3 regions of the Paenibacillus sp. DP01 genome follow, and region 3 is predicted to be linked to each of the others. Evidence: riboswitches for the same ligand, from Rfam matches in the RefSeq annotation. Region 3 holds a riboswitch; each other region holds the start of a gene.

Region 1 (9,772 bases), 170 kb from region 3:
TTGTAAGTTCACAAAACTGTTTATAGTACTCCGGTTCAAGAACTGCCAATGCACCTGTTCGAGAATTATAAAGTACCGTTTTATCGGTATTTTCAATAATGTCATTAAAAATAAAGTTATATTGCGAAGCTTTCATTTTAGCCCTCCTTAGAATGGATGCGGTCCCTATGTAATTATGAATCGATTAACTAGTGACAAAATTCACATAAGTTTTAAAAATAAGATGTACGCTCATTCTGAGTTGTAATAGCATTCTCGCAGTGCACACTAGCCACCAAGAATAGATGTCCATCATCCGAAACCGGACTGAATTTAAAAGCCATCCTACACCTTTATAGTTTATTCATATACTTTATTCTCTCTGGACAATATCTATACTAGATAGCTTTTCCTTCTCGGCTTTTAATGTAGCATAAGGCAAAAAGAAAAAATAAGCTTGTATCCTGAAATGCAAAAAAGTCCATCTCAACGACCAAATATGTCAGCTTCATGTGAGATTAATATTTTTGTTACCTATTCTAAGCAATAAAGAAGAACGTATCCATTCCCTCGCCTGGGCTACGTCCTATCCACAGTATAAGTATGCATTTGAACTTTTACTAACAAAAATTCCATAACCTGATGGTAATTTTTTTCATATGTAAAACATCACTTCGAATAGACTTTTTTTACAATATACTGGATTTATATAACATATTTGAGGTGGTCTATTTGTTTCAAGTTGCTGTTTGTGACGATGATCCCGCAATGCATAAAATTTTACAACACTTTTTCATGTGTATGTCAGTAAGTGAATCCTTTGATTTTAATCTACAATTCTTTTTATCTGGGGAAGATCTAATCAAATCTTACAGTTCACAAGAGCGATACCCCTTTCATATTATCTTGTTAGATATTGAAATGAGGGAATTATCGGGAATTGAAACTGCAAAACTTATTCGCCTTTTTCCTGACCGAGAAGTTCAAATCATATTTCTAACTAACTATCCAGAATACATGCTAGAAAGTTTTGAAGTACAAGCATTTCAATATTTACTTAAACCCCTTACTTATAAACTCTTTGTAGAAAAAATAAATAAACTATGTCATTATATGCGTTCTTCAGTATCCCACTTTCTGTCTGTGAAAAATAAAACTGAGCATCTTGTATTGAGACACTCTGAGATCATAGCCATCTCAAAAGGTGAAAACAATTACATCCATAATGAACTTTGTATTGCAACGGATTCACACAACTATTTTATTTCTGGAACGTTGAAAGCGGTTTATGAACAATTAAAATATCCGTTTGTGTTTATACATAGGTCAATAATTGTGAATTTAGTTCATATACGTAAGTTTTCAGCTACTTCTGTTATTATGTCAAACGAACAAGAATTCCCTGTAGGTCGTTCTCACGCTAAATCACTTCGTGAGGCGTATGCTCGTTTTATAATTTCTCGTTTTCAGGAAGGGTGAGTTTTTTGAATCATTGCGTTTACATTAATGTCACCTCGTTTTCTAATTACTCTTTATTTTTATTTAGCACAACAAAGCAAAGTCATTTTTCCAATCCAATAGTTAACCTTTTTTTACTTTTCGCCTCTTTACACTTCATACTTATTACAGTACTAGTAGTTCATTATTTTAAAAAAGGAAGAAAATACAAGATAGGGATTGTGTATTATTTTGTAATATTAATAGGAACATCGTTTAACTTGCTCATACATTACGGTTTATTTTCTTTTATGAAACATAATTTATTCTTTATAATGTCAATCATCAGTATTCTTGGAATGAACGTGATTAATGTCTTTCTAACGGACAAGTTGATAGAAAAGTCAAACCTCTCATGCTTTTTTCAAAAGCAAATGCTGATGCAAGAAAAACGTTATAAAGAAACAATTCGATCTCTTAGTGATATCAAACGAAGTATTCATGATTTCAAAAAACAGTTAATTTTTGTCCGTGCTTGTTTACAAGAACAGAGGACGGAAGAGGGTGTTAATCACATCAACCAAACTCTAAAAAATATAGACTCACCAAAACTTCATATAACAACAGGACATCTCGTTATTGATGCTTTAGTAAATCATACTTTCAGCATCGCTAATAAAAGTGGGATAGCTTTCTTCCATCAAATCCATATTAACCCGGCAAATATTAGTATTGGAAGTCATGATCTATGTATTGTCTTAGGTAATGTTTTCGATAATGCTATTGAAGCTGTAATGCAGCTTCCTAGAAAGAAAGAGCATTCAATTCATTTGGAAATTTTCACCGATAATATTGCCCTATGGATTTATGTTCGCAATTCAAAAAGTAATTATCTCAATACAGCATTCTCAACCAAAACATACAATCCCCCTTTAAAAAAACATGGGTATGGATTACTTAACATCCAGCAAGTGATAAAGAAATATGGTGGTTATTTAAATACAACTATTACGGATTCGCATTTTCAAATTACGATTATGCTCCCATGTAATAACTCTTAGGTTTGTAAACGTTATGGATTAAGAGATATTCAGAATAAATAAAATGTCGGTAATCACCAGTCTTATAACCTAAAAAAAGGAGTACCCTCAAGCCTGTGATGGCTGAGGATACTCCCTTTTAGTATTTATGAATTTACCGTTTGTCCCTTTTCTTCTACTTGGATAGCCGCCCCTACATTGGCACCAGCAAGAATACCCTTGTTCTTATTAGGATACAAAGAATTCATATAAGTCCGGGTTTCTGCAACAACAATTCCCGACAAGCCGAGCAGTGCAATCAGGTTCGGAAAAGCCATCATGGCGTTAAAAATATCTGCCAGCAGCCAGATGGCATCGAGCTTGATGAACGCGCCTCCGGCAACCAGTACGATGAACAGATAACGGTATGGTTTAATCCACTTGACCCCAAGCAAATATTCAACACAGCGTTCCCCGTAGTAGTTCCAGCCAAGTATCGTTGTGAACGCAAATAAAATAAGGCTAATCGTCACGAGCTCTGCTCCAGCCGGAAAGGCACTGGAAAACGCATGCTGAGTCATCAGACCTCCATCATCATTTCCACTCCATATTCCCGTAACCAGCAATGTAAATCCTGTCAAATTACAAATAATCATCGTATCGATAAAAACGCCCGTCATGGATATTAGCCCTTGTTCTGCGGGCCATTTCGTCTTAGCTGCTGCTGCTGCGATTGGCGCACTTCCCAAACCAGCTTCATTTGCAAAGATCCCTCTGGCAACTCCGCTTCGCATCGCCAGCATAATCGTGGCTCCGGCAAATCCACCCGTCGCAGATGTTGTCGAGAAAGCCCCTTGTAATACTAGTGCGATCGCATGAGGAAGCTCTCCTGCAAACTTAATGAGTACGATTAAACAAACCACGATATAGAGCCCCGACATGAATGGAACAATCTTTGTGGATACCTTGGCGATACTTTTGAGTCCTCCAATCGTAACAACAGCCGTCAACACGGAAATAATGATTGCTGTAACTACTGTTGGCACGCCAAAGCTACTTTCCGTAGAAGAAACGATAGCCTTTACTTGCGGAAAAGTACCGATTCCAAATAGTGCTACAAGAATACCAGAAAAGGCAAACAACATCGCCAGCGGCTTGAAACGGCGGCCAAGCCCATTTTCAATATAATACATCGGTCCACCCGAAAATTGTCCGTTCCGGTCTTTAACACGGTATTTAACGGATAATAGCCCTTCCGCATATTTGGTTGCCATCCCGAAAAAAGCTGCAACCAGCATCCAGAATAATGAACCGGGCCCACCCAGTTTGATCGCTGTTGCGACACCGACGATACTTCCCGTACCTACAGTAGCTGCAAGTGCCGTACTCAATGCTCCAAAGCTACTGACATCCCCGCTGCCTTCGTCCGGCGCTTTACCAATTAGCTTGAGCGCTAAGGGCAATCGAATAATCTGAAGCATCTTCAGACGGATCGTTAGCCACAACCCAGTGCCCATGACGAGAATTAGAAGCGGCGCTCCCCACATCCAACTGTCAATCGTTTCTAACACATGTACCAAATTCATTTCAACCCGCTCCTTCAGCATAGTAGAAAACAAAAAAGAGTCAAATCTGTTGATTCGACTCTTGGAGAGGTTAAAGGCACGAAAAAATACAACCATCTTGTGCAGGATTTCACCTCTAAAAGCTTATAAAAAGCCTAGGGCTATCCCTGTCACAGGTTATTCGCGTCTCTGTCCTTTTGCCTGAGAGTTTAAGCAGATGTGATCTGCGGTGCACCTTCGGCGCCCAATTAAGGGTCTCTCCAGAGTTCTGTCCGTTTACGGTCCCTGCTCGTTGCTGTAAATCAGCCTAAGCACCTGAGAGTTTTGCCCCTTCGGTTGGAACTTTCATTCCATCTCCCGCAAACATCAACCAGACATATGAAATTTTTATTCATTATACAGAAAAATTTCAGCTTATTACAAGTGAAAAATTTGTGAAGCCCTCTGAAAGAATCAATAGAGTGTCTATACAAAAAGCGGGTACAGCAGATTGCATCCTGAGGATTTTCTCTGCTGTACCCGCCAAAACGATATGGAATTATAATTCTTCACCGTTGGTTGCTATCACATTTTTATACCAGTTAAATGAGTCCTTTTTGGAGCGTTGAAGCGTTCCGTTACCGTCATCATCCAGATCAACGTAAATAAATCCGTAGCGCTTGGACATTTCGGACGTAGACATGCTCACAAGGTCGATAGGTCCCCAGCTGGTGTAACCAATCAGATCAACACCGTCAGCAATCGCTTCCTTCATTTGGGCAATATGCTGACGCAAGTAATCAATGCGATACGTGTCATGCACAGAGCCGTCTTCTTCTACCTTATCATACGCACCCAGGCCATTTTCCACGATGAACAGTGGCTTTTGATAGCGATCATAAAACGTATTCAGTGTAACACGCAGGCCGATCGGATCGATCTGCCATCCCCAGTCGGAAGACTGCAGATACGGATTTTTCACACCGCCTATCAGGTTCCCTGCTGCCTTTTCGCCTTCTGGCCCTGCCGATACGGTCAAGGTCATATAGTAACTAAATGAGATAAAATCGACCGTGTTATTTTTCAAAATTTCGGCATCGCCGGGTTCTGTCTGGATCACAATATTATTTTCTTCAAAATAGCGGTTCATATAGTTGGGATATCCCCCACGAGCATGCACATCCGTAAAGAACAGGTTCATTTGATTTTCATGCTGTGCTTTCAGGATATCTTCTGGGTTACACGTATGTGGGTAGCTTTCAATGCGGGCCAGCATACAGCCGATCTGAGCACCCGGAATGATCTCATGTCCCCGTTTGGTCGCCAATGCACTTGCTACAAATTGATGGTGCAATGCTTGATATATCGCTTGTTGCTTGTTTTCTACACGGTCAATAACCACACCTCCGCCTGTAAACGGGCTCATAGTCATGACATTAATTTCGTTAAAGGTCAGCCAGTATTTTACTTTATCCTTATAGCGTGTAAATACCGTTTCGGCATATTTTACGTAATGATCCACGACTTCGCGTCCCAACCAGCCATTATACTTCTGTGTCAGACCTAGCGGTGTTTCATAATGCGACAGTGTTACCAAAGGCTCAATACCATACTTGCGCAGCTCATCGAATACATTGTCGTAGAATTGCAATCCCGCTTCATTCGGCTCGGCATCATATCCATTCGGGAAAATCCGCGACCAGTGGATGGACATCCGGAATACTTTAAAGCCCATTTCTGCAAACAAGGCAATATCTTCTTTGTAGTGGTGGTAAAAGTCCACACCTTCACGCTTTGGAAAACGGGCGTTTACCTTCCCTGCCAAGATGTCCTCCAGTCGTTCGGACGAAATTTCTATAGCATGATCGTTCTTACGTTCTGATTTAGGTACATAGGCTATCATGTCTGCGCTGGACAGACCTTTTCCATCTACGTCAAAAGCACCTTCCAATTGGTTGGCTGCAGTTGCCCCGCCCCAGAGGAAGTTTTTCGGGAATCCTTTTAGCGTCTTCGTCATGGTATGAAAACCTCTTTCCTTAATTTAATGTTTTCACTTTAGTCAGTAACCCGTCAGGTGCTGCAATGCGAATCCATAACTAACGGTAACCGTTCTCCTTTGAAATGCATCGACAGATGCTTTAAAATAGACGTAATGCCCTCATAAAGCATCCTAATTGTTGTAACGCGTTTCATGTCAAGTATTTTTTTCTTAGGTGAGGAGAAGCATCATGTCGAATCTTGATCAAATTGCAAAACTGGCAGGCTTTTCCAAAGCTACGGTTTCCAGAGTGTTAAATCAGTCCCCCCATGTAAGTCACGAAACTAGAGCTAAAATTTTAAAAATCATGCAGGAATTAGATTATGTTCCTAATCGGAATGCGATCTCTCTATCCAAGGGTCAGACGCTTCAGATTGGTATCATCACTTCAACTATCAATGAAATTGTGCTGGCATTTCTGGACAGCTTTGTGGAAATCGCAGGCCAATATGAATTCCAAACCATTATTTATACTTCGGGAGAAGACAAAAAGAAAGAGCTTCAAGCTTTCGAGGATTTAAAAAGAAAAAGAGTCGATGCGCTGGTCATCATTTCCTGCGTGAATGACACTGATTTTTTGAGTACCTATTGCAAATATGGACCGATCGTGGCATGGCAACGAATGGAGCATACTGATATTCGCTCCGTCGCTATGGACCAGTATGAAGGATACATGTTAGCATTAAAACATTTGATACAAAAAGGCTATACACGTATAGCCAATGCTTTTGGTCGTCCAAGCAGCATCAATACTCACAGCAGACAACGAGCCTATGAGCAGATCATGAGTGAACACAATCTGCCGATGCTGCCACACTGGAACTATTCTTCTATTTATAACATTCGTGATGGCGAACAGGTCGTGCGCAATTTGTTACAGCATCGGGAGGAATTTCCGGAGGCTATCTTGTGTGCTAACGATTATGTAGCAGTGGGTATTCTCTGCGAAGCGCGCAGACAATTGCTGAGGGTACCGGAAGATCTGGCGATTGTTGGGTTTGATAACACGGAGCTGGCGCACACCATGGGGATTACAACGGTTCAAAATCCCATTATGGCTCAGGCGGAAAATGCCTTTTTCATGCTTTCCCCTCAGCTGATTGGACGCCAAATGGAGCTTCATTCGCTAGAATACAGTCTCATTGAGCGTACGACCACTTAAGGGCACAATTGACTTGCAAATTAGGCAAATGGGCCTTGATTTGAAATATTTTTTGTCGAAAGAGAATAAAATATGTTGAAATCGCTTTTTTTTGTGCTACAATAGCACTATATCGAAGGATTGTGACCGGTGATGCGGGCAATGCCTGAGTTCAATTGAGTGCTATTGCTAACAATAGTGTTGAATTGTGCTTGGGCATTTTTTATTGGTAAAGGATGGGAGGGGGAACTTCAATGATTATTGAGAAGGTGCTCAATAACAACGTCCTGTTGACTAAAAACGATAAAGGCAAAGAGGTCATCGTCATGGGAAGAGGTATTTCCTTCAAAAAGGTGGCTGGGGACCAAGTCGATGATCATAAAATAGATAAGATTTTCATGTTAAATGAAAACGAGTTCACGGCCAGACTAACTGAGCTGCTAAACGATATTCCTGTGTCTCATCTGGAGGTCGTGAATGAAATCGTGACCCATGCAGCCGAAGTGCTGGATACGGAGTTAAGTGATAACATTTATTTAACATTGACCGACCATATTCATTTTGCCATACAGCGGGAAGAAAAAGGATTGGCACTCAAAAACGCGATGCTGTATGAAATTAAACGCTTTTACAAAAAAGAATTTGCAGTTGGGCTGGATGCTCTACAAAAAATTGAAAATACGCTCGGTGTAAAATTGGGCGAAGACGAAGCGGGATTTATCGCTTTGCATATGGTGAATGCGCGGATCGACGGTAACGAAATGAAGGCTACACTAAAAATGACTGAGATTGTCCAACACATATTGAATATTATTACGTATCATTACGGGATTGTGCTGGATGAGTCTTCTTTTAGCTATTCGAGATTTTTGACCCATTTGCAATATTTTGCAATGCGAGTGATTCGCAAAGAGGTTATTCACAGTGGTGAAGAATTTTTGTACAACCAGGTAAAGCAAACATATACCGAGGCTTTTGCTTGTGCCCAAAAAATTAATGAGTATCTGGAAAAAACATATGATCAATATTTAAGCAAAGATGAGTATGTATATCTAACGATTCACATTCATCGGGTAACTGAGCGTAATAACATATCAGGCTAAAAACTTTATATCCTCATGGTTCATGGATTGTGACTGGTAAGGCAGGCAAAACCTAAACTGATGGTGAAATCGACGTTCCCTTATAGGAGGAGTGCGCAGTTTTCACCACGAGTTTAGGTTTTTCTTGTTTACAAGGTTAAAAAAGATGCACGCCGGCGCATCTCAGCAACAAATGTAAACGGTAAATCCTATCAGTAGCAAGAATAACACTTAAGGAGTTCTGAACATGAGTGATAAAGAGCTATCCAAAAAAATAGTGACTCTCGTTGGCGGCGAAGAGAATGTCAATTCGGTATTCCATTGCGCTACACGCTTGAGATTTAAATTAAAAGATCGCACAAAAGCAGACAAAGCTGCACTGGAAGCAACACCTGGTGTCATTACAGTGGTGGAAAGCAGTGGCCAGTTCCAAGTGGTCATTGGTAACAATGTAGGTCAGGTCTTTGAGCATATGATGGCAGAAACAAATCTGCAGGATGCAGATAATCCAAATGCGAAAAAAGAAGAATCTTCCGAAAAAACGAATTTTCTTGGCAAAGCGGTCGATATCATTTCCAGCATTTTCTCACCTCTCTTGGGTGCTCTTGCCGGAGCTGGTTTGCTCAAAGGGATTATGGCCTTAATTGCGTCGCTCCATTGGATTGATACTGCAAGCGGTACGTATCTCATTCTGAACGCCGCTTCGGACAGCGTGTTTTATTTCTTGCCTATATTCCTAGCTATTACATCGTCCCGTAAATTTAAGACGAATGCTTTTGTATCGGTCGCAGTTGCTGGAGCCCTCGTCTACCCGGATGTTATTGCAGCGGTGGACCATCCGGCAAAACTGGCTTTTCTCGGGATTCCAATCATTCTGATAAAATATAGTTCCAGCGTAATCCCAATTATTCTCGCGGTATGGGTACAGTCCTATGTGGAACGTTGGTTTAATTCCTTTGTTCATCAATCGGTTAAAAACATTATCGTCCCTATGCTATCACTGCTAGTTGTTGTTCCGTTGACGTTTTTGGCCTTTGGTCCAGTCGGTAACCTGATCAGTCAAGGCTTGGCGAACGGTTTTACATGGGTGTACAATTTAAGCCCATTGATTGCCGGAGCTGTTGCTGGGGCATTCTGGCAAGTATTTGTTATTTTCGGCGTACACTGGGGCTTCGTTCCTATTATGCTGTCCAATATTCAAACATTGGGTTATGACACGATGCTTCCAATGCTTACAGCAGCCGTACTTTCTCAAGCAGGTGCAACACTGGGGGTATTCCTGAAATCACGAAATACTCAAATGAAAGCTTTGGCTGGTTCTTCTACACTGGCAGCTGTATTCGGGATTACTGAACCTACAATTTATGGTGTAACTTTGAAATTGAAAAAGCCTTTCATCTATGCTTGTATTTCTGGTGGTATTGGGGGCGCGATTATCGCTTCCGGCGGAGCAACTGCAAAATCCTTCTCCCTGCCTAGTTTACTGGCGTTGCCAACTTATTTTGGAGCTGGGTTCTTGTGGGTTGTTATCG
Region 2 (9,772 bases), 2.0 Mb from region 3:
CGGATCAGATCCGTGCCTTTAAAAAGAACCTTTCCTTCGACACGTGTCCGCTCCATGTCATGCAATTGTGGGATGGAAAGCGCCAGCGCGCTTTTGCCACAACCGGATTCTCCGACTACAGCCAGCACTTCATTGGGGTTGACCGTCAGATCCAGATGATCGACTGCCGGGTGGTATTGATCGTTGATACGAAAAGATACGGATAATCCTTTAATCTCCAACACAGGCTCGATATTCAATGCGCGCGTTTCCTCCATTCTCCATGGTCTTGTCCTGCTTATTCTCACCATGTTTGATGTTAAAACCTTCCACAAACATTACATACCGTTTTTGTCGGAATAATTTGAATACATCCTATCACCAGTATATGGATATATCAATTAAGATTATGCTATCAACATCATTTAAAAAATCAATGATCCAGCCGTAGCGCGACCTTCCTGGCACAAAATGTAATAAAATAACCAACCACAGGTTAATTTTCATCACAAAAAAGCCGTTTGATCCCCTACAGAGGACCAAACGGCTAACTAGCACCCAACCACTCACACTGAATTATTTTTTGCGTTTATTATGAAGCCGCTCCATAGGAGCCCGGCTTGAACGTTCTTGGATCGTACCATTTGTAGCCTGCTGCTGGAGCAGACCAAGGCTCCGGTTGCGGTTCTGTGGAAGCCGCAGGCTCTTCAAACGGCAGCAGCTTCGTCGGTTGATCCAGCGTTAAACCTGCCACATCGGATAATTTCGTGTAGTCCTGCTTCCACGCAAGCCATTGAACCGTTTGCACTAGGAAGGTGGCATCGTCTACTTCCTTAAAACCATCATATGTCTTTTTCGACTGTCCGTTTTCCTCACGTGCATATTTCGGAGTAGCATCTTCTACAGGGGAAGAATCACCGATAAATGCTGCCTTGCCTTGACCCACCTTGGAGATCGCAGCATAAGGACCTTCCGCACGGCCTCCGCCGTTATAGACTCCTTGGTCTACTGCATTGCCCCATTTTTTTGTACCTGTCGGGATATAGGCAATTCCTTTGGCTTTGGTAGGATCAATAATAGCCAGCGTAGATCCCGCATGCATGGCAATCGAGCGTACACCCTTGGTAATGCCGAAGGATTGATCTGCGGCTACGATGTCCGTAGCATTTACATCGCCAAGCGCATTATAACGGAAACGAACACCAAAGTTGGTCGCCAGCCAATCGGAGCTTGTTAATCCTTGCATCGCCGGCGATGCAGCTTCTTCTGCAGTCATGCCTTTGGCCGGATTAGTATAGGCTCCACGACGGTAGCCATTCATAACCTCGGAGGAATCCCAACGGTTTTTGTTACGGTCGGCATTATAATGGTCGGAGATGAAGAAGACACTTCCCCCGTTATTCACATATTGCAGCAGGGCAGCCTGCTCGAATGCCTTAAAGGCCACATTCGCTTCACCGATGATGAACACATCATATTGGCGCAGCTTATCATAGGTTATGGCCTGTTCTCCATAAGTAAAAGGAATAGGGCGGTTCAATTGATCCACAGTAAAGCCTACATTACGCAATCCATTGGCAAAGTCGGAGAAGGCGCCTTCAATGACCCAATCTGCTGCACCAGCCGTCTGTGCGTGCGTATTATCGAACAGCACCTTTTTGCCTTTTCCATCCGGCAGTGTAGTACCGGGTTGACCCGGGTTGCCAGGCTCAGGTTCGCCAGGACCTGGTTCCCCCGGCTCGCTTCCACTCACCAGTTCCACAGCGCTTGGACTTTTTACTCCACCAAAATTATTGTAGGCACCAAGCGTACCTGTCACGCGAATTTTGCTGCCGACCAGTTCAGGATGACCTGTTAACCCAAATTGCCCTCTGTACGCAGATGTCAGCTGCACATCCAATAGATTAGATGTGCTACGTTCATTGGCCTGGTCAGCAATCAGTACGTTAAAATCATTCGCAAACGGAGCAGAAAAATTAGCTGTTTTCGATCCGGTAGCATGTCCGACGATGTAGCCTTCCACCGTCACTGTACCTCCACTGCCTTGGCGCTGAAGTGCTTCGTCTACTGTCAATGCTCCCTCTGCCTTGACCTGACCGAATGGAACGAGGATCCCAATCAACAGCGATACGATCGCTGCTAGATGCAGCACCCCTTTCAAGCGTGAACCTGTGAACCGCAAGCCTTTTACCATACGTCAATATCCCTCCTATAATTCCATAAATGTACTTGTCCTCTATCAGATTAGCTGTCAATCTTCTAATTCCTTCCTGATTTCATCCATAAATATGTAAATTTTAATCTTTTTTATCGGAAACTCGCCTGTTTATGTAAAAATTGAAACCTGCGATTGACACCGAGCACGGCATACATTACGCTAATAAAGATATGTAGAACGGTATACGCGAATGAAGATGACGGGAGAGTCTGTCCAGGGGCTTACACGCTGGCGGCACCGAAGGAGCAAGACGTCAGCACCCGGCTGGCGGATAATCTCTCAGGTCCATGTATCGTCATCTGACGCAACTCTGGAGAGAGCGCAAGCCACCCAAGGGGTAAGGCGGTAAGGACACCGCACGAAACTCTCAGGTAACGAGGACAGAGATAAGGGAAACTTCCTTATCCTGTCCTTTTTTGCGCTCACATTGTACGTCAGCATTAGGAACCGTCATAGCTGCGCACAAACGCGGAAATACCATATACTATGGTACTAGAACATACAGGGGGCCACACCATGCGTTTCAAAGATGTATTTTCCATTATCGGTCCGGCCATGACCGGACCTTCCAGTTCACACACTGCAGGCGCGGTGCGGCTTGCACGCGTTGCCCGTCACTGGCTCGGGATGCAGCCGGACCGTGCCCGCATGACACTGTACGGCTCCTTCGCCGACACCTACAAAGGACACGGTACAGACCTAGCACTCATCGCAGGCCTGCTCAATTACGATACAGACGACCACCGAATTCCAGATGCCGAGCAATGGGCGGAGCAGGCTGGAATGGCCGTGGAGTTTGCCGTCAGCGGACTACCCGCGCCCCATCCAAATACCGTCCGTTTTGAACTGTGGAAGGGTGAGAATCAGCGCACACTGCTGGGCTCCTCCATCGGCGGCGGCAGCATCCATGTCCAGCAGCTCAACGAATTCCGAGTCAACCTGACCGGGGAGCTGGCTACGTTGGTGCTTCTTCACTCGGATAAGCCCGGCACATTAGGTGCGGTGACTTCAGCACTCGGCGCTGCCGACATTAACATTGCCTATATGCATGTGGATCGCAAAGGCCGAGATGGTGAAGCACTTACCGCCATCGAAACGGACAGTCCTCCTACGGCTGAACTGATCGCAAAACTACGATCCTTACCACATATGTACGAAATTAAAATGATTAATTTGAAAAAAGGAGCTGAATCTGATGCGATTTAGCCATCTGCATGAAATCAGCGCCATATGCGCGGAGGAATCCACCACGATTGGCCGCCTGATGATTCAAGAGCAGGTACAAGAGACGAATACAACGGAAGAAAAGATCTTCCGCCAAATGTCTGATTATTATGAAGTCATGAAGGAGGCCGTTCATCGTGGTCAGACACAAGACACCGTATCCCGCAGTGGATTAACGGGCGGTGACGGCAAGCGTCTGGCCGAGTATCTGCGGGCAGGGGAAACCTGCTCCGGCGACGCCTCCGCACTCGCCATGGCTTATGCGCTCTCCGTGTCGGAGGTTAATGCGTCCATGGGGCGTATTGTGGCTACGCCCACTGCTGGCTCTTGTGGAGTCATCCCCGGTGTGTTCATTAGTGCGCAGGAGCGATTCGGCTGGGATGATGAGCATATGGTGCACGGCTTGTTCGCAGCCGGAGCCATTGGCTACGTCATCGCCAACAATTCCTTCATTTCCGGCGCGGAGGGAGGCTGTCAGGCTGAGATTGGCTCAGCCATCGGGATGGCCGCTGGAGCTATGGTCGAGCTACGCGGCGGCACACCTGAGCAGGCCGTTCACGCCGTAGGCCTAGCGCTCAAGAACACGCTCGGTCTGATTTGCGACCCCGTCGCCGGACTCGTCGAGATTCCGTGCATCGTGCGCAACGGGCTGGGAGCCGTGACCGCACTTGCCGCAGCGGATATGGCTTTGGCGGGTGTACGCAGCGCCATTCCGTCTGACGAAGTCATTGACGTGATGCTTGAAGTCGGCAGCGCAATGCCATCAAAGCACCGCGAGACCGCCAAAGGCGGCTTGGCCCAGACACCCACTGGCAAGCGTTTGACCGAATCACTGACACGCAACACATCAACCAAGAAGAATAAATCGTAGCTTCTAAGCTTTAAAAAATAAAAGAGCAAGCATATCGTCTCTAGACGTATGCTTGCTCTTTTTCTTTTCATTTTAACAGATTACTGAACGGTTACCTGTACCTTCGTCATTTTACCTGCATATTTCACTGTAATTACAGCTTTGCCCTTGCCCTGTGCCTTAATGTTGCCGTCTTTGACGGTCGCAACAATAATTCTGGACGAGGACCAGACAGCAGGTTTGGAAACATCCTTCTCCGACTCATCCTTATACGTGGCTGTAGCCGTAACTTTGGCCAGCTGCCCTGCCTTCAAAGTCAAGGCGACTTCGTCCGTTTGCAGGTATTTAAGCGTATCAACATCAACAGGTACGCTGATCACCTTACCGCCAAACTTCGCCTGAATGTTAGCCTTACCGTAGCTGACCGCGGTAACCTGACCCTTTTTGACGGTGGCTACCTTATAGTTGGACGTTTTCCATTCAGCTTGGGTTGTAACATCCTTTTCTTTGCCATCACTGGATTTAACTACAATCGCAATCGTTTTTTGATCCCCGGATTTTAGTGATAACGCAATGGCATCCGCTTCAATCTTTTGCGCTACGTCCACTTCTACCGTAAACGTAATGGTTTGCTTGCCATATGAAGCAGTGACCGTTGCCTTACCGCTTGCATTCGCTTTAATCAAACCTTCGCTAACTTCAACTACTTTTACATTACTAGTAGTCCAAGTGGCGTCCTTGGTTACGTCTGTTTTTGTGCCACCACTCTTAACGCCTGTTATTTTCAGCTGCTTTGTTTCCTGAGCACCAAGCGCAATTACACGCGAGTCTGTTTCCAGACGGTCCACAAGACCCACTTGTACGTTTATTGTCAGTTTTTTGCCGTTATAGGTCGCTGTAATAACCGCTTTACCGGCTGCTTTACCCGTAATCGTTCCTTTGGACACAGAAGCAATATCTTCCGCGCTTGAAGCCCACTCCGCATCCTGTGTCACGTCTTCCTTGCGTCCATCCGCATAAGTAGCCGTCAGAGTTGCAGTATAGTCCTCATTAATATCAATCGTTGCCGTTTTGGAAGACAAAGACAGATCACCAGGCACATTTACGGATACTGTAGCTGTAGCTGTTTTGCCGCCATAAGAAGCTGTGATCGTAGCCTCACCTGTTTTATAACCTGTGACTTCCCCCGCGCTGACAAAAGCGATATCTTCATTGCTGGATTTCCACTCTGCCTTACTTGTGATATCTTCTTCCGTACCTGTTACGTACGTTGCAGTCAGCTTGAGCTTTTTGGATTCCTTGGCGTTCAAGCTCAGCTTGTCCTCGCTCAAATCCAGAAATCTAGAGGTTTCGACATCTGTCTTGATCGAAACTGTCTTATCTCCATACTTAGCAGACACTGTAGCTGAACCCGCTCCAATGGCCATAATCGTTCCTTTATTCACCGTTGCAACTTTTTCATCGCTTGATGCCCAAGTAGCTTTATCTGTGATATCCGTTACTGTTCCATCCGGGTAGACAGCAGATACCTGAATTTTTTTAGATTCATCCAAACGGAGAAAAATATTGGTTTCGCTGGCTTTCAGCTTATTCGTCTGATCTACATCCACCGCAATCGTAGCGGACATCGTGCCATATTTACCTGTGATCGTCGCCTTACCCGCGCTATAGCCGGTAATAGTGCCTTTCAGTACATCTGCCACAGCTGCATTGCTGGAGCTCCACTCAGCAGACTCTGTCACGTCCTGTACCGATCCATCCGGGAACGTTGCTGTCAATTTAACCTTCTCTGTATCCTTCAACAAAAGAGAAACCTCTGATGAACTGACATCGAGACGTTTAACCTGCTCTACCTGTACAGCAATCGTTACAGTCTGTTGACCATAAACAGCCTTAATATTAGCTGTACCTGCTCCCTGAGCAGTAACCAATCCGTTGACTACAGTCGCTACCTTTTGGTTATCCGAGGTCCAGGTCGCATCACCTGAAACCTGAGCTGTCGTATTATCACTATAAGTCGCTGTCAAATCAATCTGTCCTGTGCCGCTCGAACGTAAGTTCAGGCTTTGTACATTGGATGTCAGCGCCTTAACCTTTTTCGTAACATGTACCTGAACCGATTGTACCTTCTCTTTATAGGTCGCTACCACGGTCGCTTCCCCTTCAGCTTTGGCTGAAACCGTACCGTTATACACTGTAGCGATAGCTGTATTATCACTTTTCCAATCCGTGCTTACGGTTACATTCGAGGTCGTCCCATCGCTAAAAACAGCCGTAGCCGTCAGCGCAGCCGTATCTCCCTGCTGCAAAGTTACCTCGTTAGAGGAAAGGACAATCTTGGAAAGCACTGCATCTGCTGCAGATGCAAACCCTGCATATGATGTAAAACTTGAAATCAGGATGACCAACGCCAGAAATCCGGACCATCTATTCTTCAAAATCTAATTCCCTCCCATTTCAATGCTAAAAATTGAGGATTTCGCAAAATCCCTACACCTACGTTTTATGTCGTCATATGGAAAAGAATAGTTTAGACTTTAAAGAAAATTTGGTCCTTATTAACTAGAATCGGTATTACCGAAGATCAAATCGTTAAATATACCCTTACTTTTACAAACAGCTATAAGCTGCTGCACGTATTCTCAAATGGTGATACTCTTCCATATTGGGATCAAGCTGATGCATATAAACGACGGAGAACTGTTCGCTCGGATCTATAGAAACCCATGTGCCTGCCATTCCCGTCCAGCCAAATTCCCCAATCGAGCTGTTTGCATGACCAGCCGCTTTATCCATTAACGTACGCACGCCCAGTCCATAGCCATAACCTGTATGGTATGAATTGGTGAAGTCCGATAGTTGGGCTGTACTCAGATGATTTGTGCGCATTAAATCAATGGTTTTTCTCCCCAATAGCCTCACACCGTCTACCATGCCGCCATTTGACAACATTTGTGAAAATGTCAGGTATTCTTTGACTGTCGAATATAAGCCTGCGCCTCCACCTTCATATATAGCATCTGGCTGATGATGTTCATCCAAGAAACCTTCAATTTTTTCAAGTTTTCCGGCGTCTGTCCGTTGATACATGGAGGCCATCCGCGATTTAATATCTCCACGATAACGGTAACCTGTATTGTTCATTCCAAGTGGATCAAAGATTTCATCCTTCAAAAATTGTCCTAATGATTTACCTGAAATAACTTCAATTAGACCTGCAACAAGATCATGCCCATATCCGTATAACCATCGTGTTCCCGGTTCAAATGCAAGCGGAACTTCAGAAAGCGCTTTAATTTCTGTACGCAGGTCATATTTCCCTTGCTTGTCCTTTAATGCTGTAATGACCTTGTGCATAGCTTTTCCTGTTTCTGAAAACTCGGAAGCATAAGGAAGCCCCGCACTCATATTGAATATATGCTTAATTAAAATAGGATTATCCGCCTTGTCAACGTAGGTGTATCCGTTAGGAGCAGTTTTGAATACATACGAATCGCGATACTCAGGTAAATATTCACACAAAGGCTCATTCAATAAAAATTGTCCGCGTTCGTACAGCATAAGGGCAGCCGCACATACAACAACCTTTGTCATGGAAAACAAGCGATACACGGTATCTTCAGTAATCGGTTTCCGAGTTTCCACATCAGCATATCCATGATATCCTTCATACAACACTTGGCCATTTTGTGCAATGGCACAACCACACCCTGCCGGTCCATTCGCTAAGAATTGTTGCAATAGCTGATCTACCTTGTCAAAACGAGACATTTTCATCCCTCCTATTTTCCTTCAAAAGAAACAAGCTTCCCCTCACGCTCTAATTCCTGTTCCAACAAGCTCAACCTGACTCCTTGTAAGCGCTTATTCCCTTGCATCTATTTTAACGGTAAACTTGGTAATTACAAAGATGATTTGTCATCATCAGATAGCTTTATACCAACAACTCTGCCACCGTCTCTTTCCAGCGATTGATCACCGATTCCGGCTCCTTCAGGCGAATTGTGACACCTGTCAAGATATCCGCATATTGGGCCGAATCCTCTCTAGCTGCGAAAACCCGTGCCGCAAATCGCTCACGCACATGCTTGGCTTCACGCAAAGCGGGCAGATGTTCCAGAGACAATCGCACATAATGAGCCTTCCCCCCGGTGAACACCGCAAGTGTCGCCTTCCCCGTACGGATCATGTTGCCCGTCGTGGTCGTACCGGGCCACAGTGCCAGACGCAGATTTTTCTCGTCCAGCGCTACAATCTCACCCACACTAATCATCGCTATGTGCGGCCACTGATCTTCCGTAACCGTCAACAGCATCATTGCTTCCTGTTGCTTGTGCTCCAACTCCTTGCCGTTCAGCAGCGTGAACAGTTCCTTACCGATCCTTGGCGTCTGCATGAAGTATAATCCCCTTTACATTTGGCCTATAACTTCAAAATACCATAATTTACGGCTACTTACGAACGACCCTATATCCGCTCTGGAATAGGAGGAACATGAGCAGCATCCGGAATATCTTGGGGGTTTACCTTGAACGCCGATTTATACTTTGCTGGATCAGTAATGCTATCCGGTTCTGAGGTTCGCCATGTGAACAGGCATACAGGGCATAACAAAACCTCCCAGGCACCTTTAACCGGCGAATGGGAAACGACTTCTGAACGATTAGACTCACAACGGGGACAAATATGCATCTGTCAGCACTCCTTTAATTTTTCTTTGTTTTTAAAAATATTTAGCGAAGCATTTGGCTCAACTTTTTCTCCCATTCCGCTACACCCAGCGGGGAATCGAGCGGCTGCGAGTAATGGCCTCTAATATCCGGTGCTACAGGTGTCGTCGCATCCAGTATCATTTTGTGCGTCATACCTGCCGGATCAGAGCCGGGGTCAAGCGGTAAAATAGACAAGCCAGGAACAATGACAGCATCATGCTTTGGATGAAGCTTGGTGGATAAAGCCCACATGACTTGCGGCAGATTGAACGGATCGACCTCCTCGTCCACCACAATCACCAGCTTGCAATACCCCAATCCATGCGGAGTCGTTAACGCACGCATTCCCACAGCCTTCGCAAAGCCGCCATACCGGGTTTTCGTGGAAATAATAGCGACCAGCCCATGCGTATACATGGCATTAACAGCTACGATTTCATTAGGAAAAGCATCCTTAAGCTGCTGAAACAACGGTACACTTGTATTCACACCGATCATATAATCCGTTTCCGTCCAAGGCATCCCGATGTACAGATGCTCAAAGATAGGCTGTTCGCGGTGATATACACGATTAATCTGAATGACTGGCATCGCGCGACCGCCGGAATAGTGACCTGTGAATTCACCGAATGGACCTTCATACTCACGTTCACCTGCTAACACTTCGCCTTCCAAAATGACCTCGGCTCCCCAAGGCAGATCCAGATCTGCATCCTTCGCTTTGACCACACGATAAGGCTCGCCCTGAATGGCGCCCGCCATCTCATATTCGGATTGATCGTACAGCAG
Region 3 (9,772 bases):
TATATTGCTCGTTATTGTTCATCCGAAATCAACTGCTCGTACTGATCCGCAGACAGCAGCTTGCTCAGAGCTTCCTCGACATCATTGCCCATCTCTACTTCAATCATCCAACCCTTTTCATAGGGAGATTCATTCACCAGCTCAGGTGTGCTTTCCAGAGCTTCATTTACTTTCAATACGGTTCCCGCCACCGGAGCAAAAAGGTCGGATACGGTCTTCACCGATTCAATTGTACCAATCTCTGCCCCCTGTTCAATCGTTGCTCCCGCCCCAGGTAATTCCACAAAAACAATATCACCCAGTTGATGCTGTGCAAAGTCTGTAATGCCGATCCGCAACGTCCCGTCTGCTGTGCGCTGAACCCACTCATGTTCGTCTGTATACCAAAGTTCCCGTTTCACTTCACTCATCCTGCTTTCGCCTCACTTCCACATGAATAAAATGCTTTTAATCACCTGTATTAGACAGGTTAAGATTATGACAACATGAGCAATCATGTCAATAATACTAACAAAAATACTTCATGTTATCTCATATAGCATAGAATATTAAAAAATGATAACTTGTAACAAACGCTTACATATCCTTATTTATACATTAAATGTTTTTTGGATTGTTTTATATGACATTTTTATTGACATTTTGAATGAATTTGCGTATTAATGGGTTATAGCAAATGCTTTTGGAAATACCCCGACAACTGCAAACGCGGATGAACGCGGAGGGAGAGACTACCCAAAAAATTCGCATAGCTGTTGTCGTTTCTGAGACAGTTGTGCACGCGAACTCGGATCAACTTGTTACCTGCAAAACCGGGTAACCTACCGTTGATCCAAAAGGTAGCGCCGAAGGAGTAAACTTGCATTGCAGGTGAATCTCTCAGGCAAAAGGACCTCTGCCGGACGCATCTCTGGAGAGCATTCGCGATTAGAGCGGATCACCCAAGGGGAAACCTGGTTCACACCGGGGTAACTTTCTGGTATCAAGGACAGAGCTGAAAGAAGAGTATGGACTGCCGTCTATACGTTTCTTTCAGCCTGTCTTTTTTGTTTAGCCGATTACACTGGATAGGAGTGAAAAAATGTCTAATTTGCGAAGAACACCATTATTTTCGTCTTACGGGACGCAGCCCGGGGTTCGTTGTATTGACTTTGGCGGGTGGGAGCTTCCCGTTCAGTTTAGCGGCATCCAAAAAGAGCATGAGGCCGTCCGGCAACGCGCGGGTTTATTCGATGTCTCGCACATGGGCGAGTTTTTGGTTGAGGGCAAAGAAGCCGAGGCTTTTTTGCAATGGGTAACCACGAATGATGTCAGCCAGTTGGAACCGGGCCAGGCACAATATTCACTCCTGTGTTACCCCGATGGAGGCGTAGTGGATGACTTGCTTGTATACTGCAAAGGACCAGAGCGCTACATGCTCGTTGTGAATGCCTCCAACATCGACAAAGATTGGGATTGGCTCATGCGCCACGTACCTGCATCGGTTCATCTGGAGAATGTGTCTGATGCGATCGCATTGCTGGCATTACAAGGTCCGGAAGCAGCACATATTGCCGCAGCCGTGACAGATACAGATATTACGAATCTGGCATCTTTCCGATTCCATGAGAACGTGCAATTGTTCGGAGCAAAAGCACTCGTCTCCCGAACCGGATATACCGGCGAAGACGGTTTTGAATTTTATATACCTGCTGAGGAAGCGCCCGCCGTGTGGAATGGTTTGCTTCGTTGCGGTGAATCGTATGGGCTAATTCCCGCTGGGCTTGGTGCTCGCGATACACTACGGTTTGAGGCACGGCTGCCGCTGTACGGACAAGAGTTATCTGCCACCATTTCACCGCTTGAGGCTGGTTTAGGTTTCTTCGTCAAGCTGAATAAAGGAGATTTTATCGGCAGAGAAGCACTGCAACACCAGAAAGAACAAGGAATTCCTCGCAAGTTGATCGGGCTGGAAATGATTGACCGCGGTATCCCGCGCGCTCATTATCCAGTCTTCGCGGAAGGCCAACACATTGGTGAGGTCACAACGGGGACTCAATCGCCCACCTTGAAGCGTAATTTGGGGCTAGCCCTGGTGGACAGTCGTTTTAGCACCCTATCTACACCGTTAGAGGTCGAAATTCGAGGTAAACGCCTGCGTGCGGAAGTGGTCGCAGCCCCCTTTTATAAGCGGCCACGCTGATCCTAAATCCTCTTCATTTCAAAAAAATGATCATGTCAGATACGAAATTCTGGATTTTCCAACTACGATTATGTATTAGCTAATTTACTATCTAAATTTTGCTTTTCGAAAGGAGCCAGAACTTATGAAGCAGCATCGCTATCTCCCCATGACCGAACAAGATCAAGCCGAAATGCTGCGTGTGGTGGGCGTATCATCCATTGATGATTTATTCAGTGACATTCCAGAGGCAATTCGATACCAAGGGGAACTCCCTCTTTCCTCTCGGCTTGACGAAAGAGCCTTAACTCGCCACATGGCCGAGCTGGCCGGACACAACGCCAATACAGACACACATGCCAGCTTTCTTGGTGCAGGTATTTATGATCATCATATTCCGTCCGTCATTCAGCACATCACCTCACGTTCCGAATTTTACACAGCCTACACCCCCTATCAGCCGGAAGTAAGCCAGGGCGAGCTGCAAGCCATTTTTGAATTCCAGTCGTATATTTGCGAATTGACAGGCATGGCAGTAGCGAATGCCAGCATGTACGATGGAGCGACAGCTCTGGCGGAAGCGGGCTCACTGGCCGCCGCAGCCACGCGCCGTAAACAGCTTATCGTATCAAGGTCTGTCCATCCAGAGGCACGCCAGGTATTGGTAGCCTATGCGCGCGGATTGGACTTGGACATCGTGGAGATCGGCTGTTCGGACGGCGTAACGGATGTCGATGCGCTTGCCGCGGCCGTATCGGAACAGACGGCGGCTGTCTTGATCCAAAGCCCCAACTTTTTTGGAGCCGTGGAAAATCTGAAGCCGATGGCTGACCTGATCCATGCACACAAGGGGCTAATGGTCGTCAGTGCCAACCCATTGGCACTTGGCTTGCTGGAGGCGCCCGGTAAGCAGGGCGCGGATATTGTTGTAGGAGACGCGCAGCCGCTTGGGATCTCGTCCTCCCTCGGCGGTCCAACCTGCGGTTACTTTGCCGTTTCTCAGGCACATATGCGTCGTATCCCTGGGCGTATCGTAGGCCAAACCACGGACCGCAACGGCAAACGCGGCTTCGTGCTGACCTTGCAAGCGCGGGAACAACATATCCGCCGCGAAAAGGCCACGTCTAACATTTGTTCCAACCAAGCGTTGCTTGCTTTATCTGCATCTGTGTACTTGTCTGTCATGGGTAAACAGGGTATCCAGGAAGTAGCCGAGCTGAATTTGCATAAAAGCCGCTATGCGTTAGAACAATTGCTGAGCTTGAATGGCATAACTGCCTCGTTTCACGCACCGACCTTTAACGAGTTCGCCCTTAGGCTGCCTGAAGGTACGAATATGAGCCAACTTCAGGACAATCTGCTAGCTGCTGGATTTATCGCAGGCTATGATTTGGGCCGGGACTATCCGGAACTTGCGGGTCACATGCTGATTGCAGTGACGGAGCAAAGAACCAAAGAAGAGATCGACCAATTTGTACACACCTTGGAGGGATTGCTATGACACACACCGGACCGGACCAGAAACAAGAGCTGTTGAAGGAACACGATCAAGCGCTCATTTTTGAATTGAGCCGTCCGGGTCGCATCGCTTATTCCCTTCCCGAGTGCGACGTTCCTCGTCGCCCGGTGGCAGAGCTTTTGCCGGATTATGCGCTGCGCAGCGAACCTGCGGCATTACCCGAGGTATACGAAGTAGATGTTATTCGCCATTATACCGCCCTGTCCCAGCGCAACTTCGGCGTCGACAACGGGTTTTATCCGCTTGGCTCGTGTACGATGAAATACAATCCAAAAGTGAATGAGGATGTCGCCCGTTACGCAGGCTTCGCTAAAATTCATCCATATCAGCCGGAGAATAGCATCCAGGGGGCTATGGATCTGCTGCATACGCTCCAAAACGATCTGGCTGCGTTGACCGGCATGGATGCCGTCACGCTCCAGCCCGCTGCTGGCGCCCATGGCGAATGGACCGGGCTGATGATGATTCGCTCGTACCACGAGGCACGTGGTGAGCGACGTACCAAGGTGCTCGTGCCGGATTCCTCGCACGGTACGAACCCCGCCAGTGCAACCGTAGCGGGCTTCGAAACAATCACCCTTCCCTCCACCCCTGAGGGGCTGGTGGATCTGGACGCGCTCCGCCAAGCGGTAGGCAACGACACCGCTGCGCTCATGCTGACCAATCCGAACACGCTGGGCTTGTTCGAGAAGCAAATTACTGACATTGCCGCGATCGTGCATGACGCAGGTGGTCTGCTCTACTATGACGGGGCAAACTCCAACGCCATCATGGGGATTACCCGCCCCGGGGACATGGGCTTCGATGTGGTGCATCTCAATTTGCACAAAACGATGAGTACTCCGCACGGTGGAGGGGGCCCGGGCGCTGGACCCGTCGGCGTAAAGCAGCGACTGATTCCCTATTTGCCCAAGCCGTTTGTCGTACGTGATCCGCAGGGTGTGTACCGCTGGGATCGGGAGCACGTAGATTCTATTGGGCGGGTCAAAGCCTTTTACGGAAACTTCGGCATTCTCGTCCGAGCCTATGCCTATATCCGCAGCTACGGTCCTGATGGCTTGAAGCGGGTGTCCGAATGCGCTGTACTCAATGCCAACTACATGATGCATCGGCTGGCTCCGCACTTTGACCTGCCTTATCCTGGGCATTGTAAACACGAATTTGTCATGTCAGGGCGAGGTTTGAAGAAATTTGGAGTACGCACGCTGGATGTAGCCAAACGATTGCTTGATTTCGGTTACCATCCGCCTACCATTTATTTTCCGCTAAATGTAGAGGAATGCATCATGATCGAGCCGACGGAAACAGAAAGCAAAGAGACGCTGGATGCTTTTGTCGACACTATGATTCATATTGCGCGCGAAGCCGAGGAGAACCCTGAGCTGGTGCTCAATGCACCCTATACCACTCCACTCACACGCCTGGATGAAACCACTGCAGCCCGTAAGCCTGTGCTGAATTGCGCATGTAGTTAAGGTTAAATTCAAACACAACAATCCAAGCATACAAAAAAGCCGGTATCTGTTGAGATACCGGCTGCTGTATGTATACAGCAATTTTTGTTGGAAAAAGATATAACCTTTGAAAATGTGATACCCTTCCTTATGCTTCGATGCTTTGAACCAATTCAACAACCTGCTCGGCTGTTTGCATATCCAGAGCTTTTGCAGCCAATTTCTCCATGTCCGCACGGGACAACTTGGAGATTTGACTACGTGCTGGCAGAATGGAAGTTGCGCTCATGCTGAACTCATCCAGTCCCAGACCCAGCAGCAACGGAATTGCTGTTGTGTCTCCTGCCATTTCACCACACATACCAACCCAACGTCCTTCACGGTGAGCGGCATCAATAACCATTTTCACCAGACGCAAAATGGATGGATTATATGGTTGATACAGGTAAGAAACCCGCTCGTTCATACGATCCGCTGCCATTGTGTATTGAATCAGATCGTTAGTACCAATACTGAAGAAATCCACTTCTTTAGCGAATTGGTCAGCCAATACCGCTGTAGAAGGAATTTCTACCATGATGCCCAGCTGAATTTCTTCAGATACGGATACACCCTCGGCTACCAACTTTTCTTTTTCCTCCAACAAAACAGCTTTAGCTTCACGGAATTCGTTCAGCGTAGCAATCATTGGGAACATAATGCGCAGGTTACCGTGCACGCTTGCACGCAACAAAGCACGCAATTGAGTGCGGAAAATATCCTGGCGATCCAGACACAGACGAATAGCACGGAATCCGAGGAACGGATTCATTTCTTTCGGCAGATCCAGATAAGGAAGTTCTTTATCTCCACCGATGTCCAAAGTACGGACTACAACCGGTTTGCCTTCCATTCTTTCCAGAACCGTTTTGTAAGCTGTATATTGTACATCTTCGGATGGGAGCTTGTCGCGTCCCATGTATAAGAACTCCGTACGATACAAGCCAACGCCTTCACCACCGTTGTCTAGAACACCAGCTACATCGTTAGGCGTACCAATATTGGCTGCCAATTCGACATGGACACCATCGACGGAAACCGTAGCTTCGCCGCGCAGCTTACGCCACTCTTCGCGTTGCTTGTCATATGCCACCTGTTTAGCACGGTATTCTGCAACGATTTCTTCGGTAGGATTCACGAACACGTGACCATCCAGACCATCGACGATAATCAAATCGCCGCTTTTAGCTTGAGACAATATATTTTTTGTTCCTACAACAGCAGGAATTTCTAATGAACGAGCCATAATAGCCGAGTGCGAAGTGCGTCCGCCGATATTTGTTGCAAAGCCTTTAACAAATTCACGATTCAGCTGAGCTGTGTCGGAAGGTGTCAAATCTTCCGCAAGTACAATCGTTTCTTCGGCAATTTCTGCAGGGCTGACAAAATGAACACCAAGCAGGTGATTAAGCACCCGTTTGGTTACATCACGCATGTCCGATGCGCGTTCTTGCAAATATGCACTTTTCATGTTTTCAAACATGGAAACAAACTGTGTAGCTACTTCATTCAAAGCATAGTCAGCATTGAGCTGCTCGTCTCTGATTTTAGCTTTAACCGGATCGATCAATTCAGGATCATTCAGAATCAGCAGGTGAGATGCAAAAATTTCTGCTTTTTTCTCACCCAGTTCACGAAGCGTTTTCTCCTTAATCGATTCCAATTCGGTTTGAGATTCTGCTAAAGCCGCATCCAATCTTGCGATTTCAGCTTCAACATCACCAACCGCGCGTCTCTCTACAGCGTAATTCGGATGCTCCAAGATAAACGCCCGGGCAATGGCTATGCCTGCCGAAGCGGCAATCCCGGAAATTTTAAGCATGAACTTCGCCCAGCCCTTCGTTAACGATTACATTTTCAAGAGCTTTCAATGCTTCAGCAGCTTCAGCGCCTTCGCAGATAATGTTAATAGTATCCCCTTGTTCCAGACCAAGAGACAATACACCCAGAATGGATTTCAAAGTTACTTTTTTACCGTTAGCTTCGGCGAAAGATTCAGCACCGCTGAATTTGTTAGCTGTATTTACCAGCGCAGTTGCAGGACGTGCATGGATACCGTCTTCATCCGTAATTCTAAAAGTTGTTTGCATAATTTGTTCCTCCCACTTTCCTAAAAATAATATTTGTTTACACGCAGCATACCGGATAATTGATCAGACGGCCTAAGCCGCCTAATCAACTAATCCGAAACACATAGAGTTTATTTTATCGTAATTATACCATCTTCGCCAGCCTTCAATACTCCAGTTTTATTTAAAGTTACCGAAGATCCTTCTGGAAGGTTGGTAAAAATGACAGGTGAGATGATGGATTTAGCGTTTGCCTTCACGTATTCCAGGTCTACTTTCATAATAGGCTGGCCGGCTGACACAAGATCGCCTTCGTTCACCAAAACGTCAAATCCTTGACCTTTAAGCTTCACTGTATTCACCCCGATATGAACAAGCACTTCTTTACCACCATCGGATTGAATACCAACCGCATGCTTGCTTGGGAATACATTGAATACTTTACCATAAACAGGAGAAACAATTGTTCCATCATTTGGCACAACTGCAAATCCATCACCTGTCATGCGTTCTGCAAAGACCGGATCGGGAACGGACGAGATGTCAACCAATTCACCGTTTACTGGCATCACAATATCTTCCACAACGATCGTTTGCTTTTGTTCTCCGGCTTCCTTTTCCTCTTGTGGAGCTGGTTCTGAAGGAGCAGGTGCAGGTGTACGTCCTGCCATGATATCAGCCATTTGAGTTTTAATCGTATCGGAACGGGTACCGAAGATCGCCTGTACATTGTTACCTACTTCAAGGACACCTGAGGCGCCAAGTTGTTTCAGACGAGCTTTATCCACGTTTGATTTCTCATTAACTTCGATCCGAAGACGTGTGATACATGCATCCAGATGCTTGATATTCGATGAACCACCGAAAGCAGCCAAAATGTTATGTGGAAGCTCGTCACTGCTACCGCTTGCTGCACCCTCCACATTATCTGTAGCTTCTTCACGTCCTGGTGTCTTCAAGTTGAATTTCCGTATGATGAATCGGAATCCGAAGTAGTAAATAACCGCCAAAATCAGACCGACGATAATTACATACCACCATGGTGTACGGGTTGGAATAATCCCGAATATCAGGAAATCAATAAATCCACCAGAGAACGTCATGCCGATTTTAACATTCAAAATTTGCATCGTCATAAATGACAAACCTGCAAATACACAGTGTACTGCAAACAGCAATGGAGCTACGAACAGGAAGGAAAATTCCAGTGGCTCCGTAATACCTGTCAGGAATGAAGTCAAGGCTGCTGAACCCATGATGCCTGCTACATATTTTTTATGCTCCGGTCTTGCTTCATGATACATCGCAAGTGCTGCTGCCGGTAATCCGAACATCATGAATGGGAATTTACCTACTTGGAACGTACTTGCTGTCAGTGCCACACCGTCGCGAAGCTGATTGAAGAAGATCTGCTGGTCACCGTGAATGGTTTGACCTGCTTTGTTCACATATTCACCAAACTCAAACCAGAACGGTGAGTACCAGATGTGATGCAAACCAAACGGAATGAGCGCACGTTCGATAACTCCGAACAGGAACGCCGACAAGGTCGGGTTGGAATACACCATAAAGTGAGATACAGCGTTAAGTCCTTGTTGAACTGGGGGCCAGATCAAAACCAGTGCCAGTCCGACAATCAGTGAAGATACTGCTGTTGCAATTGGAACGAAGCGCTTACCCGCAAAAAAGCCCAGGTACGAAGGAAGCTCGATTTTGAAAAATCGGTTGTACATAGCAGCGGCCAGTATACCGATGATAATCCCGCCGAACACCCCGGTTTGAAGTGTAGGAATACCCAACACATTCGCATAACCCGGTACTTTTTGAGCAATCAGACCAGGTGTAACACCTACAGCTGTACCCAGCGTAATGTTCATTACGAGGTAACCGATGATCGCAGCCAAACCTGCTACACCTTCGCCGCCCGCCAGACCGACGGCTACGCCGACTGCAAACAACAGCGCCAGATTATCAAAAACAATTTGTCCGGCGTTCATCATGATTGTCGCTACCGATTGAACCCAGCCCGCATTTAACGCAGGGATGTACTGGAGAAAATCAGGATTGACCAGCATGTTGCCGATACCCAATAAAAGCCCCGCAGCTGGCAAAATGGCTACTGGAAGCATTAACGCTTTACCGACACGCTGTAAAACGCCGAAAAGCTTTTTAAACATACCATCCACATCCTTCTCTGAAATTTAGAACAGAGGTAAAACAACAAAAAAGGCATGAGCCGATTTAAGTATGTTTGAACACAACCTTGGGATATAGCATACCCCACTAGGCTGTAAACAATCATAACTTAAAACAACTCATGCCTGATCGAATCAGTAACACGTTAAAATGTTTAGTTGTTGTCTTCCTCATTGCAAAATTGATTATAGCACCACGCTAAATGCGAGGCAATACTTTTTTATTCGGGCTTTATCACGGTTTGTTGCTCTCCCTGCTTGCGTTGGGACAAACGCTGCAGATGCATCGTCAAATAGCTAACTTCAGCTGGATACACCGGTTTACGTAGCCTTTT

The links. Region 3 has a riboswitch for glycine ahead of gcvT (glycine cleavage system aminomethyltransferase GcvT). Riboswitches for the same ligand answer to the same signal wherever they lie in the genome.
Region 1: linked by a shared signal. The riboswitch ahead of ACH59B_RS19310 (sodium:alanine symporter family protein) and the one ahead of gcvT (glycine cleavage system aminomethyltransferase GcvT) in region 3 are both predicted to bind glycine.
Region 2: linked by a shared signal. The riboswitch ahead of sdaAB (L-serine ammonia-lyase, iron-sulfur-dependent subunit beta) and the one ahead of gcvT (glycine cleavage system aminomethyltransferase GcvT) in region 3 are both predicted to bind glycine.

What each region holds. Positions count from the first base shown of each region.
Region 1 is NZ_CP173059.1:4,408,127-4,417,898, forward strand. Features, by position in the region: gene ACH59B_RS19295 (radical SAM/SPASM domain-containing protein) at 1-136, opposite strand, end outside; gene ACH59B_RS19300 (LytTR family DNA-binding domain-containing protein) at 703-1,458, shown strand; gene ACH59B_RS19305 (sensor histidine kinase) at 1,857-2,477, shown strand; gene ACH59B_RS19310 (sodium:alanine symporter family protein) at 2,603-4,021, opposite strand; glycine riboswitch at 4,180-4,274, opposite strand; gene ACH59B_RS19315 (glycoside hydrolase family 1 protein) at 4,539-5,996, opposite strand; gene ACH59B_RS19320 (LacI family DNA-binding transcriptional regulator) at 6,208-7,179, shown strand; gene licT (BglG family transcription antiterminator LicT) at 7,413-8,261, shown strand; gene ACH59B_RS19330 (beta-glucoside-specific PTS transporter subunit IIABC) at 8,488-9,772, shown strand, end outside.
Region 2 is NZ_CP173059.1:459,266-469,037, reverse strand. Features, by position in the region: gene ACH59B_RS02080 (ABC transporter ATP-binding protein) at 1-239, opposite strand, end outside; gene ACH59B_RS02075 (DUF6359 domain-containing protein) at 572-2,173, opposite strand; glycine riboswitch at 2,388-2,502, shown strand; gene sdaAB (L-serine ammonia-lyase, iron-sulfur-dependent subunit beta) at 2,714-3,403, shown strand; gene sdaAA (L-serine ammonia-lyase, iron-sulfur-dependent, subunit alpha) at 3,393-4,292, shown strand; gene ACH59B_RS02060 (Ig-like domain-containing protein) at 4,373-6,709, opposite strand; gene ACH59B_RS02055 (serine hydrolase) at 6,882-8,042, opposite strand; gene ACH59B_RS02050 (hypothetical protein) at 8,206-8,667, opposite strand; gene ACH59B_RS02045 (non-oxidative hydroxyarylic acid decarboxylases subunit D) at 8,739-8,963, opposite strand; gene ACH59B_RS02040 (non-oxidative hydroxyarylic acid decarboxylases subunit C) at 9,005-9,772, opposite strand, start outside.
Region 3 is NZ_CP173059.1:4,236,338-4,246,109, forward strand. Features, by position in the region: gene gcvH (glycine cleavage system protein GcvH) at 12-410, opposite strand; glycine riboswitch at 713-905, shown strand; gene gcvT (glycine cleavage system aminomethyltransferase GcvT) at 1,082-2,182, shown strand; gene gcvPA (aminomethyl-transferring glycine dehydrogenase subunit GcvPA) at 2,307-3,662, shown strand; gene gcvPB (aminomethyl-transferring glycine dehydrogenase subunit GcvPB) at 3,659-5,155, shown strand; gene ptsP (phosphoenolpyruvate--protein phosphotransferase) at 5,283-6,995, opposite strand; gene ACH59B_RS18555 (HPr family phosphocarrier protein) at 6,988-7,263, opposite strand; gene ptsG (glucose-specific PTS transporter subunit IIBC) at 7,374-9,419, opposite strand; gene glcT (glucose PTS transporter transcription antiterminator GlcT) at 9,659-9,772, opposite strand, start outside.